Regions from separate parts of the Paucilactobacillus salsurae genome, predicted to be linked through region 2. Evidence: riboswitches for the same ligand, from Rfam matches in the RefSeq annotation. Region 2 holds a riboswitch; the other holds the start of a gene.

Region 1 (7,790 bases), on a different contig from region 2:
TAGTCTGTGTTTGTTGTTGATCCGCCATTGCCACCATATTGACCGTCGCACTACTACCAAACCCATTTAATTCAACATTAATGATACTTTGACAGTCAACTTTCTCAAACATTGCGGCATAAATCTGCAATTGCGATTCTTTTGCTTGATACACCTTTACTTCTTGGTGATTTACCTGACCCGCTAATTGATTAGCTTGATAATAGTTAACCCGACTATTAGCACCGAGCAACATTTCTGTTCCTAAATAATTCATTGAACTTTTCTCACCGACAACCTTTTCAATCAAATCAACTTGCGCGTTAGCACCAACAATCACTAGTGCGTGTTCATTTTGCTGAGCATTTAAGTTAATTACGATTGGTGTCGTGCTGTGCCAGTCATCTGGTACATAAATAAACCGGCCACCTGTCATTAAAGCCAAGTGGAGCGCATTTAACTGTGAATCTTGCCAATTAATGGCTTTTTCCATCAAATTTTCTTGTAATAATTCTGGAAATTGCTGTGCTGCAGTTAATAAGTCCATGTTAACTAACTGATTGCCATCGTCCACTGTTGCTTGCGTTCGTGGCGTTAATGGTTGAATTAATTCAGTGGCCTGGTTTTGCAAACTGGTCATGATTGAGTCATCGTCTTTATTTGCCGGCAACTGATCCATGAGCAAAAAAGCTAACTTTCTTTTTTCAGTTAGCCATTTTGGTTCATGATTTTTAATTGATTGCGTCACGATCTGAGTGAGTAAATCTGTCATTAGTTCATCACTCCATTATCTGCTGGTGTTAATTTTTTAAATTGTTGGTAACCTGACTGCTCCAATTTTTGTGCTAATTCTGGTCCACCGGACGTCACAATTTGACCATCGACCATGATATGAATCACATCAGGTATCACATATTCTAATAGCCGGTCGTAATGCGTAATTAATAGGCCACTGAACTTTGGGCCGCGTAATTGATTAATTCCCTTAGAAACCACCTTTAGGGCATCAATATCTAAACCCGAATCGATTTCATCTAAAATTGCAATCTTGGGTCGCAACATCATCATTTGCAAAATTTCATTGCGTTTTTTTTCACCACCGGAAAAGCCAACATTCAAATAACGTTCTTCAAAATCTTCAGGCATTTCCAAAAATTGCATCGTTTCAGTTAATCGCTGCATAAATTTAATGGGACTGATATGTTCTGGTGACACTGCGTTTACCGCAGTTTTTAAGAAATCAGCATTATTGATGCCACTAATTTCTGCCGGATATTGCATCCCCAAAAACATCCCCATTTTTGCGCGCTCATCTACGCTCGCATCAATGACGTTTTGATCATCAAAGGTTACGCTACCCTGGGTGATTTCATAAGCCGGGTAGCCCATGATAGTTTGGGCTAGGGTTGATTTTCCTGTACCATTGGGGCCCATGATGGCGTGAATTTCACCATCGGGTACTGTTAAATTGACGCCTTTTAGTATTTCTTGTTGAGTTTCTTTGATGGTGGCGTGGAGGTTTTTGATGGTGAGTGTCATTTTTTTGGCCTTCTTTTTTGCTTGTTTTTTTTTAATTTTTTATTGCTGAAACGTGCTCCGAGCAACTGCTTCCTGCGGTTAACCCGATATTAGAAAAATCCCAAGCTCTGGAATTTCCCTAATATCACGTTAATCCTCAGAAGCAACCCGTTGCTCTCCGCACTCTAGTTTAATGCACCAACTTATCCCAGATCACAACTCGTTCTTGTTCTAATGATTTCTGAACGTCAATAATCCTTTGATTTGCACTCCCACGAAATTGGAGCGTCAAATCTTTTTGATCCTCTAAAAAGCGACCGTCTACCAGAATATCTATCATTGAAAGCATTTTTAATTTGTCGTATGAGTCTTGTAGTAATTCTTCCCAGGTATAACCTGACCACGACCAAATGTCTTTAGTGTGACCAAATTCTTGTCGTACTCGTTGACACAATCTTAAACAAACTTGAGTATTCAAAAATGGTTCGCCACCTAAGAGCGTTAGTCCCTGCACGTAATCGTTACTCATGTCTCGAATAATTTGATCTTCTAGTTCTTGTGTATATGGTTGACCATAATGAAAATTTTGAGCTGCAACGTTATAACATCCCGGGCAATTAAATAAACACCCGCTGACATATAAACTGCATCGCACGCCCTCACCGTCAACAAAGTTAAACGCTTTATAGTCGGCGATGTACTCTAAACTATGATCCTTAGCCAACCACTCTTTGGGAGTCGGATTGTTTGGCTTTCTCATATGCTGCGGCATGGCCGATCATCTCCTGATTCATATGTTTTTGACGCGAAGCAATTTCTTTATGTCGTCCGTGAACCATTGGTCGTTGTTGTGGGTTACCAAGGTAACCACAGGTTCTTTTGACCACATCACAAAATTGGGGATCATGGTTACCACATTGTGGACAAACAAACCCGCGCGCAGTGGCCTTGAAGTCTCCCTTAAAGCCACATTTGAAACATTGATCAATCGATGTGTTGGTGCCTAAATAACCGACATGATCATAGGCCCAATCCCAAACTGCTTCGAGCGCCTTTGGATTTTGCCGTAAATTTGGATACTCACAATAGTGAATGAACCCACCGGAAGCATATTTAGGAAATACCTCTTCAAATCCTAATTTATCAAATGGTGTCGGATGTTTACGCACGTCATAGTGAAAACTATTCGTGTAGTATTCTTTATCGGTAATATCTTTAATACGGCCAAATTTTTCAATATCATCACGACAAAAGGTGTCAGTCAGTGATTCTGCAGGCGTGGAATATAAACTATAGTGATAACCACTTTCAGTTGCCCACTGCTGACAATAAGCATTCATCTTAGCTACAATCTCTTCAGCAAAGTCATGGGCTTCAGAATTGGTTTCCCAAGTTGAGCCAAAAAATGCAGTACAAACTTCATATAATCCAATGTAGCCAAGTGATACAGTTGCCCGTTGATTTTTGAACGCTTCATCCACACTATCGTCTTTATTCAATCGTTTCCCAAAAGCACCATACATATACAATAATGGTGCATTTTCGGGTTTTGCTTGCTTCGTTCGTTCAACTCTGTAGGATAGTGCTTCGTGGCAAATCGCCATTTTTTCATCAAAAATTTCCCAGAACTCATCTTGATTGCCAGCTGATTCAAGTGCAATTCGCGGCAAATTGACAGTGACAACTCCGAGATTCATCCGGCCTGAATTAACTTCTTTACCATTCTCATCTTTCCACCCTTGTAAAAATGAACGACAACCCATTGGTGTTTTGAAACTACCGGTTAATTCAACAATCTTGTCATACATTAACAAGTCTGGGTACATTCTTTTTGTTGAGCATTCCAATGCTAATTGCTTAATATCGTAGTTTGGATCATTAGGATTGAGATTCAATCCACGTTTTACTGTAAAAACTAACTTCGGAAAAATAGCTGTTCGGTGTTCTTTGCCCAATCCTTTGATGCGCACTTGCAAAATTGCCTTTTGAATTTCTCGTTCAATCCAATTCGTCCCTAAACCAAAATTAACCGTTGTAAATGGTGTCTGACCTTGTGATGAATACAAGGTGTTAATTTCGTATTCTAACGCTTGCATCGCGTCATAAATGTCTTTGGTGGTCTTTTCCTTAGCAAATGCATCCTGATTGTCAGGCGCAATCCAACGCTTAGCATCAGCCAAATGTTTATCGTAATTTAACTGTGCGTAAGGCGCTAACAGTTGATCCACACGATTAGCCGAACAGCCACCATACTGTAGTGATGCTACATTGGCAATAATCTGTGACATTTGAGCAGTGGCTGTCTGAATTGATTTGGGCGAATCAACCCAGGCATTTCCGATCTTAAAACCGTTAGTCAACATTTCATCAAAATCAATGAGACAACAGTTTGTTTCTGGTGTTGCTGGTGAATAATCCAGATCATGCCAATGAATATCGCCTCGTAAATGTGCTTTAGCCACCATTTCTGGTAACATTTTCAAGCCAATGGCGCGACTCACTGAACCCGCCTCTAAATCACGCTGTGTATTAAATACTTTACTGTCTTTATTGGCATTTTCATGAACGACATCATCACTTTGATTAAATAATTTATTTAGGCGATGTTGTGGATCAATGGCTGCTTGAAATGCAGCTTGATTTTCATGAAACTTTTTGAGGTAGGCATTAGCTTCATCAGTGGCATCGGATGCCTGTAAGATTGACACTAACTCGTCTGCAATTTCTTCAGTTGTTACTTCGTCAGCATTTTCAAAGTGTTGCGCTAACGATTGGCAAACACTTTGAATGAGCAATTCATCATCAGTTAGTTGATGCAAAACAAACAAAATCTTATATCCATAAAATTTGGTTGTCGCACCACCACGTTTAACAACCGTTATTTTTTTTAATAGATCTAATGACTGTTGCGCAGTTAGTTTTACATCCATTTTGATTCCTCCAAGCATTAAAATTGTTACTAATAATACTAAGCCCAAATACATAAAAACACAATATGTTGTGTTAACTTTAATTAATTAATACAATATATTGTGTTTTATGCATTTTTATTTAATTTTAATTTTTAGCTTGTTTTGTCTGATTCGCTAATCATTTGATTACAGAAGACAACCCTGTTTAATTCAGATTTGCGATAATCAATTGTGTACGACCAATGCTTAAAATTCACACTAAATGACTTATTATTTGCTAGGCCATTTTTATGCATTTTAAAACTGGTCTATCACCACATATTGTTACCTAAACCACACTTTGTGGTCTCTAATTCAAGTATTGATTATCGAATCCAATACTTGGATCAATTTGTTGACCCAATCCTTGTTGATTTAACCAGTCATAAAATAAACGCCAGTTTTGTTCATCAATTGGAGCAAATGACTGGTCATCTGCAAGACGATAGTGCTGGCTAACCTCTACTTGAGAAGCCACTACTAACTCTCGTTGCAACATTCGATCAGGGACATATCTCATTAAAACTTTGGCAGCATCTTCAGGATCATTTTTAGCTGCCGCGTAACCATGAGCTGTAGCTTGCAAAAATTGTCGGACAACTGTTTGATTGTCATCAACAAAATTTTGATTGGCTGCAATTACGGGTGTGTAATAATCAAACGCCGGCACAAAGTCTTTCACATAAAAGAAATTGTAGTGTTCATTATTATTTGCCAGTTTAGCCATGAGTCCTTCCCAATGATGGTAGACAAAAATACCATCATATTTTCTTTGCTGTAGATCGGTTACTGGGTCGAAAATCATGTCATTTGAAATCATTTTAGTTTGGCTAAAATCGCCCCCATCAGCGTTAATCGTATCGCCAATAATGTGCTGCTCAGTTGGGTAACCAAATGTCGCATATGTTCGATGCGTCAAGTCTTTCGGTGACTTAATATCACTGTTAGTTAATAATCCTGAACGATTATGATCCATCAGTGCAGCAAGTGCCACTAATGGGGTTTGTTGATCTTTCACAAAAAAATCTGACATCGACATCTGTTCAGTAATCGCAAAATCTGCCTTGCCATTTAATAACCACTGACGACCATCACCGTGGTCATCTGGCATAAAAATTTCAACATTTAACCCTGCTTGGGCATAATAACCCCGATCAATTGCTTCATAAAATCCTGTATGAACAGTGTTTGGAATCCATTCTAATGCTAATCGAATTGTTTGCATGCCAATACCCCCCTATTGAATGTTCAAAACTTTTGCGCGTTTTAGTAAATTAATAATCATTTTGTTGATGACGCCGCTAAAAATGAAAGTTGAAATTAAGCGAATAATGAATAATACAATTAACATTGATGGCGCGTACTTGTTGTAACCAAAGAAAAAGAGTTCCCGACCAAAAGTCACAATTGTCACGAATACCACACTCAATGATAAACTAATCCAGTTGTAGACTTTGTATCCGGTTAACGTGTAACCTAGTTCGGCCCCAAATCCTTGTAGTAAACCGGCTATAATTCCTGCAGCACCAAATTGGCTACCGATAAACATTTCTACCACTGAACTGAGTGTTTCTCCTAAAATGGCAGCACCTGGAATGCGGAATAGATAACCCACTAATGGTCCTGCCATGACCCAGACGCCCTCCAAAATATCGTTTGCCGCTGGTCCCCAACCAAATGGGGCCAGCAATGCGGTGAGAACGTTATATAATGGTCCAATCACCCAATAGATGACACCAAAAAAAATTGCAATTAAAGCTAACAAAATGATATGCTGCACTTTCATTTTCTTAATCAAAATAGAACCCCCTACAAATTTTTTGAAAATCATCATGGCTTACCAAACTAACTGAATAAAAAAAGCAATTAAACAAAAAGTCTAATTGCGCTACACAAAGTAAAATATAGTTGCCCTACATTTCAAGTAATTCCCTCCGCTAGTACTAACTAGATCAGGTCAATGAGTATAATCTCAGCCTTCGGCACCCCAATTAACGATTATTCAATTAGGATTAGTTTACCATGCATCGGAAAAATAACAAATTTTTGTTGCTTAAATTCATCCAAATTTTTCCAGAAAAAAAGTTCAAGCGTTTACTTGAACTTTTTCATTCTTAAATTCGATCTAATTAGTTTCTTTTCGATTAACTCCTAATCCCACCAATAGGCCCGAGACTCCTAAAAATGAAAGGAAAATTGCGGCAAATCTGTTTTCATCAGTTTGTGGTAATTTAGCAGCGGCTTTTTTTGTTGGTGTCGCAACTGGTGTCTTCACAACCGTGGTCGCAGTTAAAATTGGTTCGGGTGTTGATTGTGTCGGTGTCACAACGTCATTTGTTGGTGTGACAACATCTTTACTATAAACCAATGTCACAGTTTGTTGCCCACCATCAAATTCACCATTCGTTGCTGGTGTAGCATGATCGAATGTGTAACCATCGAAGTCTTTAACGTCTGCTGTAAAGCCAGTACCGGTTGTTCCTGTCAGTTCAATAGGGTTTGCTAGTGCATTGCCGTCTGTATCAACATATTGAACTTGAACGGAACCATTAGTAATTGGTGCAGTTTTATAAACGGCAAATATTTCAATTGGATCCTCACCAATTGTTCCAGTTTGATTACCTTCCCAGTGGTCAAAAACATAACCTGAAATTGTTTTTTCATTGGCAGTATAGGTACTTCCAGTTGCGCCGTCCAAATTATCGTCATCGGCAATTGTATTTGAAGCATCATCGATGTAGTGAACTTGCACTTTTCCAACAGATTTAAAACTGTTGTCAGATATTCCCACAAATGAAGTTAAGACACTATCACTAAGATCAGCAATCACAATTTTAATATGGTTGACTTCGTTTGGCTTAACCTGAGCTGAAATTGTCAATTCCTTTGTGACGCCGCCAAAAGTTGTAAATGGCACTGATAGATGTGCATCCGTATTGTCAATAAAGTATTCACTATTTTTGACATGGTTACCGTTAAGGTCCCCATTATTGACATTGTTAATGGAGACAAACTCATTGCTATTAGGAAGTGTTGCAACATTATTACCATTCACAAAGAACGCAAATGCATCATTGAATTGACTATCAACAAAATCTGGATATTCTTCGGAACCAAAAGCATACTTGAATTCAAGTTGTGAATATTTCGGAACAAAGTCAAATTCAAGCGCTGCTGCGTCATGAGAGTCTGAGCCAGTCATTGTATCAATATCTGCATCACCTGATTCACCAAGGTCTTCTACACTCTCTTTAACAGATCCGGATGCAAGTACAACACCACTATCAAAACCAAATACTTGGGTTCCACCTTTGAACTCTCCAGAAGCATCACTGCTACCTT
Region 2 (7,790 bases):
GCTAGAAAAATGGAATTCAATAAGATAAAAGAAATGTTTGTATTAAGGCAAATCTTATCTTTATATTTTCATGATAAACTTTAGGAAAAATTAATGCAATCAATAACCTATATATAATTTATACAATTAAATCGCACAAGGCTAAATAAAATAAGCTTTTATTTATCGATATTAATGATGATAAAAATCGTAAATCTCTTTGACAGCAATAAAAAAGCAGATTTCTGTTTTAAAAGAAATCTGCTTAATAAAAATATGAAAATGATTATTTAATAAGCTCTAACTTAACAACAACTTCACATTTTGCTGTTTGTGGCATCATATCAACGGGTTGCATGAACACAACTTGATAGTCGTTCGTCAATGTGACGAGGTCTCGAGCTAATGTTGAAGGGTTGCAAGAGACATAGACAAATTTAGACGGGCGGACGTCTAAAATACTATTAATTAAAGCCTTATCCAAACCAGTGCGTGGCGGATCCACCACTAGTGCGTCAACAAAGAAACCATCATCGGTCCAAATTGGAAAGAGTTTTTCGGCACTACCGACTTCATAGGTAGCGTTTGTGATGTGATTTAATCGGGCATTTTGGTTAGCATCATCGACGGCATCTGCGATGACTTCCATCCCCCGGACCTCTTTAACTTGGTTTGCAAGCGACAGACCGATAGTACCAATCCCAGCATACGCATCAACAAGATTATCTGCTGAATCAAGTTCCAATGCGTCAGCCGTTTCTTGATACAAAACTTCAGTTTGCCGAGGATTAAGTTGCAAGAAGGCACGGGCTGACAAACGAAAATCTAACCCTGAAATCTGTTCGGTAATGGCATCTTCTCCAGCGAGGGGCATCATTTGATCTCCCCAGATTAAAGATTGTTTACCCGGATTAACATTTTGCATGACAGACACTACTTCAGGTAATTCAGTCATGATGAACTCTAGAAGTTCATGTTTTTTTGGCAGTTTCGTTGAATTGGTAATAAATGTGACTTGTACTTGACCGGTGTGACGTGCCACGCGCACCACGATGGTTTTTAAAATACCAGAATTATGGTGTTCGTCATAAATTGGAATTTCTAATGCTTCAATTTTGGCAACTAGTGCACGCATAACTTTCATTGTCTCAGGCATCTGCACACTGCAGGTTTCGAGATCAACTAAGTCGTGCGTGCCAGTTTTATAAAGTCCGGCAGCAACATGGCCATTAATCATCCGGATTTGAAATTGAGCTTTATTTCGATAAGCATAAGGATCATTCATTCCTAGTGTTTGTCGAATGTCATAGTGGCGATAGCCCCGTGGTTTAAATTTTTCGAGTGCTTGAACGACGACATCGCGTTTGAATTTGAGTTGTTTTGGATAACTCAGATGCTCCAGTTCAAAGCCACCAACTTCACTTGCATATGCATCACGTGGTGTAACCCGATCGGGACTTTCAGTTCGAATTTGGTGAATTTTAGCCCGCAAAAACTTAGGGGCACTTTCAGTTACTTCAGCAACAATCACTTCGCCAACCAGTGCATAGGGGACAAAGCAAATCTTGTGTTTGAAATAGCCGATACCTTCGCCGTTGATTCCTAAACGTTTGATGGTGAGTGGAAAACGAGTATCAACTGGGACATCGATGGATGGAGCCTGTTTAAATTTTGATTGTTTAGTCATTTAAAATATCCTATCTGTATAAAATCATCGGCTATCATTATGGCATAGTTAGCGGCAAAAAGAAAAGAAGATGTGCATCACATCTTCTACTATAGTAAGGTTAGAAATTTTGAACATCGGGGTCATTTGCTAAACCGGCAACACCACGAAGGCCATCAATGACCTTCATATCGTCAGCGCTTAAAGCAAAATCGAATAAGTCGGTATTTTCTTCAATGCGATTAGCATGGACCGATTTTGGTAATGGCAAGAAACCATGTTGTAATGACCAACGTAAGACAACTTGTGCTACGGTTTTGTCATACTTTTGGGCCATTTCTTTTAATTCTGGCACAGAGAAGATTTTACCAGTACCGAGTGGACTGTAAGCTTCATTGAAAATATTATATTTGGCATTTGCTTCAGTTACTTCTGGTTGTAAATCACTTGGGTTTAAGAAGTTTTGGTTCACAGCCGGGGTGACAGTTGCAGTTTTCATCAAAGCTTCCAAATGCTTAGGACGGAAGTTAGAAATTCCAATGGCACGGGTTTTACCTGCTTTTAAGGCTTCTTCCATGGCTCGCCAAGTTTCGGCATTCAATTCTTCCCAATGATCACGGGTATCCACAGGACTTGGCCAATGGATTAAGTAGAGGTCAACGTAATCAGTACCCAGACTAGTCAATGATTTATCGAGGGCTTTTTTCGTATTTTCATAGCCGTGGTCAGGATTCCAAAGTTTGGTGGTCAAAAAGATGTCATGACGGTTAAGACCGCTATCTTTAATCCCTTTCCCAACACTTTCTTCATTACCATATGCTGTCGCAGTATCGATATGGCGATAACCACTTGCAAGAGCGATTTTAACGGAATCATAGGCAACTTTGCCGCTCGGAGTTTGCCAAGTTCCAAAACCAACAACTGGAATTTTAACGCCATTATTTAATGTGTAAGTATCAGCAATATCTTGCATAATTTTCCCTCCAAATTGGTTATTACAGGACCATTCTAACACACCACCTCATAACAGCCATTGAATTTAACTTATGAATCAAGTATTATAAAACCAATTAAATACACACTAGGGGTGTCTTATAAAAGACTGAGACACGTTAATCAAACGTGATCCCTTTGAACCTGTGAAGTTGGTACTTGCGAAGGAAAGTGTAATGCGAAGAGCGTCGTTTAGCTCTGAAAAATCATCACCCAAAAAGGATGCTCACAGGTTTTGTGAGTGTCCTTTTTGGGTGATGATTTTTTTGAGTTGACGCAATGAGCCAGAGTGTGGAGAGCAACGGGTTGCTCGGAACACGTTTCAGCCATAAAAATAAGGAAGAAAAACCACCTAAAAACGAAAGGACCCAAACCATGAAAATCAACCTACTAACAACCCTAAGAACCCAAAACCCAATCGTTTTCAACATCTCAAACTTCGTCACAGTCCAAGACGTCGCCAACGGCATCAACGCGATCGGTGCCTCACCCATCATGTCCGAGGAAGTCAAAGAAGCAGAAGAAATGGTCAAAATCAGTTCAGCAGTCGTCATCAACCTGGGTGCATTCACAATCCCACAACTAGAGCAAATTAAAGTTGTCGGCCAATTAGCTAAACAATATCACAAACCACTCATCATTGATCCAGTTGCAGTGGGAGCCGTCCAATTCCGCCTCCAAGCTGCCAATCAATTATTAACCGATTTTCAACCAGACATCATCCGTGGCAACGCAGGTGAAATTGCCGCATTAGCCGGAATTGACTGGGCCGCCAAGGGCATCGATGCCGGTTCGGGATCTGGTGATCTCGTTGAAGTTGCCAAAAAATGTGCCCAAGTGCGTAACTGTGTTGTTATTTTAAGCGGGGAAACTGACATTATTACCGACGGTACCCAAGCTACGAAAGTTTATAATGGCACATCATTATTTCAATTACACGTCGGTTCTGGAGACATGCTCTCTAGTATTGTTGGTGCTTTTAGTGCAGTAACAACTGACTTTTATGAAGCGGCACAAACGGCGTGTGCAGTCTTTGCGACAACTGGACAATTAGTGGCAGAGCAGTTAGATCAACCACGCCCGGGTACTTTTGCAATTCAACTCATGGATGAATTAAACTTAGTGACAGAAAAACAAATTGAAGGTAAGTTATCAACGGAGGAAGTCTAATGACGAAACAATATCCACAGGCCTTGTCGATTGCCGGTTCTGATAGCGGTGGCGGCGCGGGGATGCAAGCTGATTTAAAGACGATTCAGGAACGACATGTCTTTGCAACTACAGTGTTAGTTGCGATCACAGCTCAAAATACTTTAGGAGTAGCGGATTTTATGGCACTCCCACCCAAAATTATTGATGAACAGTTTGCGTCACTTGATGAAGATTTAGATATCAAAGCCTGTAAAACGGGAATGCTAGCCGATGTGACAAGGGTAAAAACGGTGGTGGAAAACCTTAAACGTTATGATTTTGGTCCATTAACCGTGGATCCGGTGATGATTGCAAAAGGCGGTGCACCATTGTTAAGCGAAGATGCAGTTAGTGTGGTAGCCAATGAACTCTTGCCACTCGCCACGATTGTGACCCCCAATCTGCCAGAAGCGGAAAAATTAGCGCAAATGACCATTAAAGATGAAGCAGACATGGAAACTGCAGCCAAAAAGCTACAAGCCATGGGAACGAAAAACGTGATGGTTAAAGGTGGCCACTTTATTGAGGAAGGACAAAGTAGTGACTTTGTCTTACTTGAAAATGGTACTTCGTTTTGGTTGAGTGCGCCACGTGTAGCCACGGAAAATACTCACGGTACCGGCGACACATTATCAGCTTGCATTACGGCCCAACTTGCGAAAGGTGATTCAATCGAGCAAGCTATTCGCATGGGTAAAAGCTATGTTGATGCAACGATTCGCAATGGTATTCAGGTTGGACATGGACACGGGCCACTGAATCACTGGGCCTATCGCGAGGTGGAAGCAGATGAAATTTAATGCAGAAATGTTAAAAGCTTACTTGGTCGGCGGTACCCAAGATTTGGGTGACCCAAGTGCATTTTTGCCCAAGATTGAAGCGTTAATGAAGGCGGGCATTACAGCATTTCAATTGCGTGAAAAAGGCACTTCACGTCTTAATGAAGATGAGCGTTATGAGTTGGCCTTGCAATGCAAACAACTGACCACGAAATATCAGATCCCGTTAATTATTGACGACGATTTTCCGCTTGCTATTAAGATTCAAGCGGATGGTGTCCACGTTGGCCAAAAAGATCGTCGAGTTGAAGCCGTCATTGATGCAGTAGGTGACGATATGTTTGTTGGCTATTCATGTAACACGGCAGCAGAAATTCGGGTAGCTAATCAATTGCCACAAGTTGCTTACGTTGGCAGTGGACCGATTTATCCGACAAATTCTAAGGCCGATGCTGATCCAGCAATTGGGACGACAGGGCTAAAAAATTTATTAGAAGTCAGCGATAAGCCAATTGTAGCGATTGGTGGTATCACAGAAAAAAATGTTCCTGACGTCCTGGCCACTGGTGTTAGTGGGATTTCATCAATTTCAATGTTTTTAAATAGTGCCAATATTGAAAAAACGATGCAAATCGTATTGAATCAGTAGGAACTGGTAGTAAACTAGGGGCAAACTAGAAAAGGGGATACTTATGTCACTACTTGATAAAGTTTTATACCATACAGAAGTTGAAAATGATGCTGGATTACCAGGAGTTTCATATGTTGGTAATCAAGAGGGGATGAGTCTGGGTGTCAGTAGCCCGCTCAAACCGGATGCAGGGACAAATCCGGAACAACTGGTTGGCTTAGCACTCGCAACTTGTTTAAATGCGACACTCCAAGCACTGGAAAAACGAGAAGGTCTAGAACACAAAAGTAAGGTCCGCGTTGGTATTGATATGATGCACGACACTCATGGGTATCAATTCAAATTAGATGCCCAAGTGCTGATTCCAGATCAAACACCTGAAAATGCCCAACGAATGCTAGATATTGCAGAAACACGTTGTCCAGTAGCTAAGTTGTTACACGGTAGTGACAACGTCAATGTGCACATCGTGGATGAGTTTAAATTTTAATTTATCAATAAATTAGTTGAAATTGTTAATGCAGTGGTGTAATTTACCGAGTGTGGTAAATGCCCATTAATTGCGGTTAATAAAAAAGGCAATCACAAATGTGTGACTGTCTTTTTTAGGCTTTACACCGACGAAGCTGAACTTGCTGACAAAAAGGAGAGCTCTATGGCATATTTAGAACTACATGACATTCATAAGTCATATTACTTAGGCAAAGAAGAATTTCCAGTGTTAAACGGAATTGACTTTGAGTTGGAACGCGGCGAATTTGTTTCAATTTTAGGTGAATCCGGTGGCGGAAAATCAACCTTAATGAACATTATTGGCGGTCTTGATCGTAACTTTACCGGCCAAGTTAAAGTTGATGGACATGTGCTCGATCATACAAAAGAAAAACAACTTGATGATTACCGACGCGGCACGATTGGCTATATTTATCAATCGTATAATCTGATTAGCCATTTAAACATCGTCGATAATATTTTAGTGTCACTTGATATGACGAAATTATCAAGCAGTGAACGTAAAGAACGGGCTATTCAGTTGTTAAAACAAGTTGGTTTAGGCGACCAATTGAAAAAGCACCCGAACCAATTGTCCGGTGGGCAAAAACAACGAGTGGCAATTGCCCGTGCATTAGCAAGTGATCCAGAAATTATCATCGCAGATGAACCAACTGGAGCACTAGATTCTCAAAATACGGCAGAAGTATTGGAAATGCTGGCCCAGATTGCGGCCCAAGGTAAATTAGTGATTGCCGTTACCCATTCACAGGACGTGGCGAACTACGGAACGCGGATTATTCATTTATCTGACGGTGTGTTAGATGGTGATACGCGCTTGAAACCAGCCTACCCGATGCCAGAAAATCAAGTTAAGCAGCTAGAACCCAAACCATTATCGTCAGCTGCCAGTTATAATAACGCCTTTAAGCATTTAAAATACAACTTCTGGCGTAATTCCTTGATTATGCTGGGAACGGCTATTGGGTTGTTTGCGGTGCTCTTATTTAGTGGTCTGGGTAATGGGGTCAACGGCTTCATCCAAGATCAAATTAATTCAATGGTGAATCCGCGCTCGATTACGGTATTGAAAAATCCAACTGGTAAAAATATTAGTACGGCGCAATTACAAGAGTCGATGCAAAAGTATTCAAGCCAACCTGATAAATTATTGATTAAAGATAAACAAGTCAATAAACTCAAGAAAATTAAGCATGTTTCTCAAGTTGAAGCAGCCTATCAGTTAAGCAACTATACGTTGACGTACAAGAAGAACAACACAAACGGCAGCAGTTTCCAAACCTGGACCAAGGCGTTTGCTAGTGACACGATTTCAGTTGGTCATGCACCAAAAGATAATGAAGTCGTGATTAGTAAAGCACAAGCAACTGCTTTAACTGGAAGCAAGAATTACAAAGCGTTATTAGGCAAAAAAATCACCTTCTCGATTCCATGGATTAACAAGGATAATCAGCCTGTTCAAATGAAGAAAACGTTGAAGGTCTCAGGCTTTACTAAAGGGGGCCAAAACGCTTCTGTACCAGCATCAACTAACTATGCCACGATGCATAAGTTGATGAAGGACTCTAAAGCCATCACTGATGCGAACTATGTTTCTGTGAATGTGGATAAAGCTAGCAATGTGAAGAGTGTTGCCAAAGATATCAAAGCGACAAAACAAGGTGATAAGTATATTTTCGGTGCCATCACAGTCGGTGACATTTTGGATACGGTTAACCAATACGTCCAAATTGCCTCAATCGTCTTATCATCCATCGCCGGCATTTCATTACTTGTGTCAGCATTAATGATCATCGTGACAATGTACATGTCAGTATCCGAACGGACTAAAGAAATCGGTATTTTACGTGCACTAGGTGAACGTAAAAAAGACATTCGCCGTTTATTCACGGCCGAATCAATCCTAATTGGTCTATTCTCAGCAGCCTTGTCACTAGTGATTGCCTACGTCGCCAGCTTTGGCTTGAACAAGGTCTTATACGGCATTGTGAAATACAATATGGTCCAAATTACATGGGGCAACGTCATCAGCACCATC

What was found. A riboswitch is a leader RNA that binds a small molecule or an ion and turns the genes downstream of it on or off. The one in region 2 is predicted to bind thiamine pyrophosphate.
Region 1: another riboswitch for thiamine pyrophosphate. It lies ahead of ACYVQZ_RS08485 (ECF transporter S component); the one in region 2 lies ahead of thiM (hydroxyethylthiazole kinase).

The regions. Positions count from the first base shown of each region.
Region 1 is NZ_BAAHWX010000012.1:1,642-9,431, reverse strand. It holds gene ACYVQZ_RS08510 (SufD family Fe-S cluster assembly protein) at 1-751, opposite strand, end outside; gene sufC (Fe-S cluster assembly ATPase SufC) at 751-1,518, opposite strand; gene nrdG (anaerobic ribonucleoside-triphosphate reductase activating protein) at 1,688-2,269, opposite strand; gene nrdD (anaerobic ribonucleoside-triphosphate reductase) at 2,214-4,427, opposite strand; gene ACYVQZ_RS08490 (ABC transporter substrate-binding protein) at 4,759-5,673, opposite strand; gene ACYVQZ_RS08485 (ECF transporter S component) at 5,686-6,246, opposite strand; TPP riboswitch at 6,361-6,448, opposite strand; gene ACYVQZ_RS08480 (choice-of-anchor L domain-containing protein) at 6,574-7,790, opposite strand, start outside.
Region 2 is NZ_BAAHWX010000005.1:69,125-76,914, reverse strand. It holds gene rlmD (23S rRNA (uracil(1939)-C(5))-methyltransferase RlmD) at 266-1,666, opposite strand; gene ACYVQZ_RS06220 (aldo/keto reductase) at 1,767-2,618, opposite strand; TPP riboswitch at 2,719-2,825, shown strand; gene thiM (hydroxyethylthiazole kinase) at 3,014-3,808, shown strand; gene thiD (bifunctional hydroxymethylpyrimidine kinase/phosphomethylpyrimidine kinase) at 3,808-4,629, shown strand; gene thiE (thiamine phosphate synthase) at 4,619-5,257, shown strand; gene ACYVQZ_RS06200 (OsmC family protein) at 5,301-5,729, shown strand; gene ACYVQZ_RS06195 (ABC transporter ATP-binding protein/permease) at 5,895-7,790, shown strand, end outside.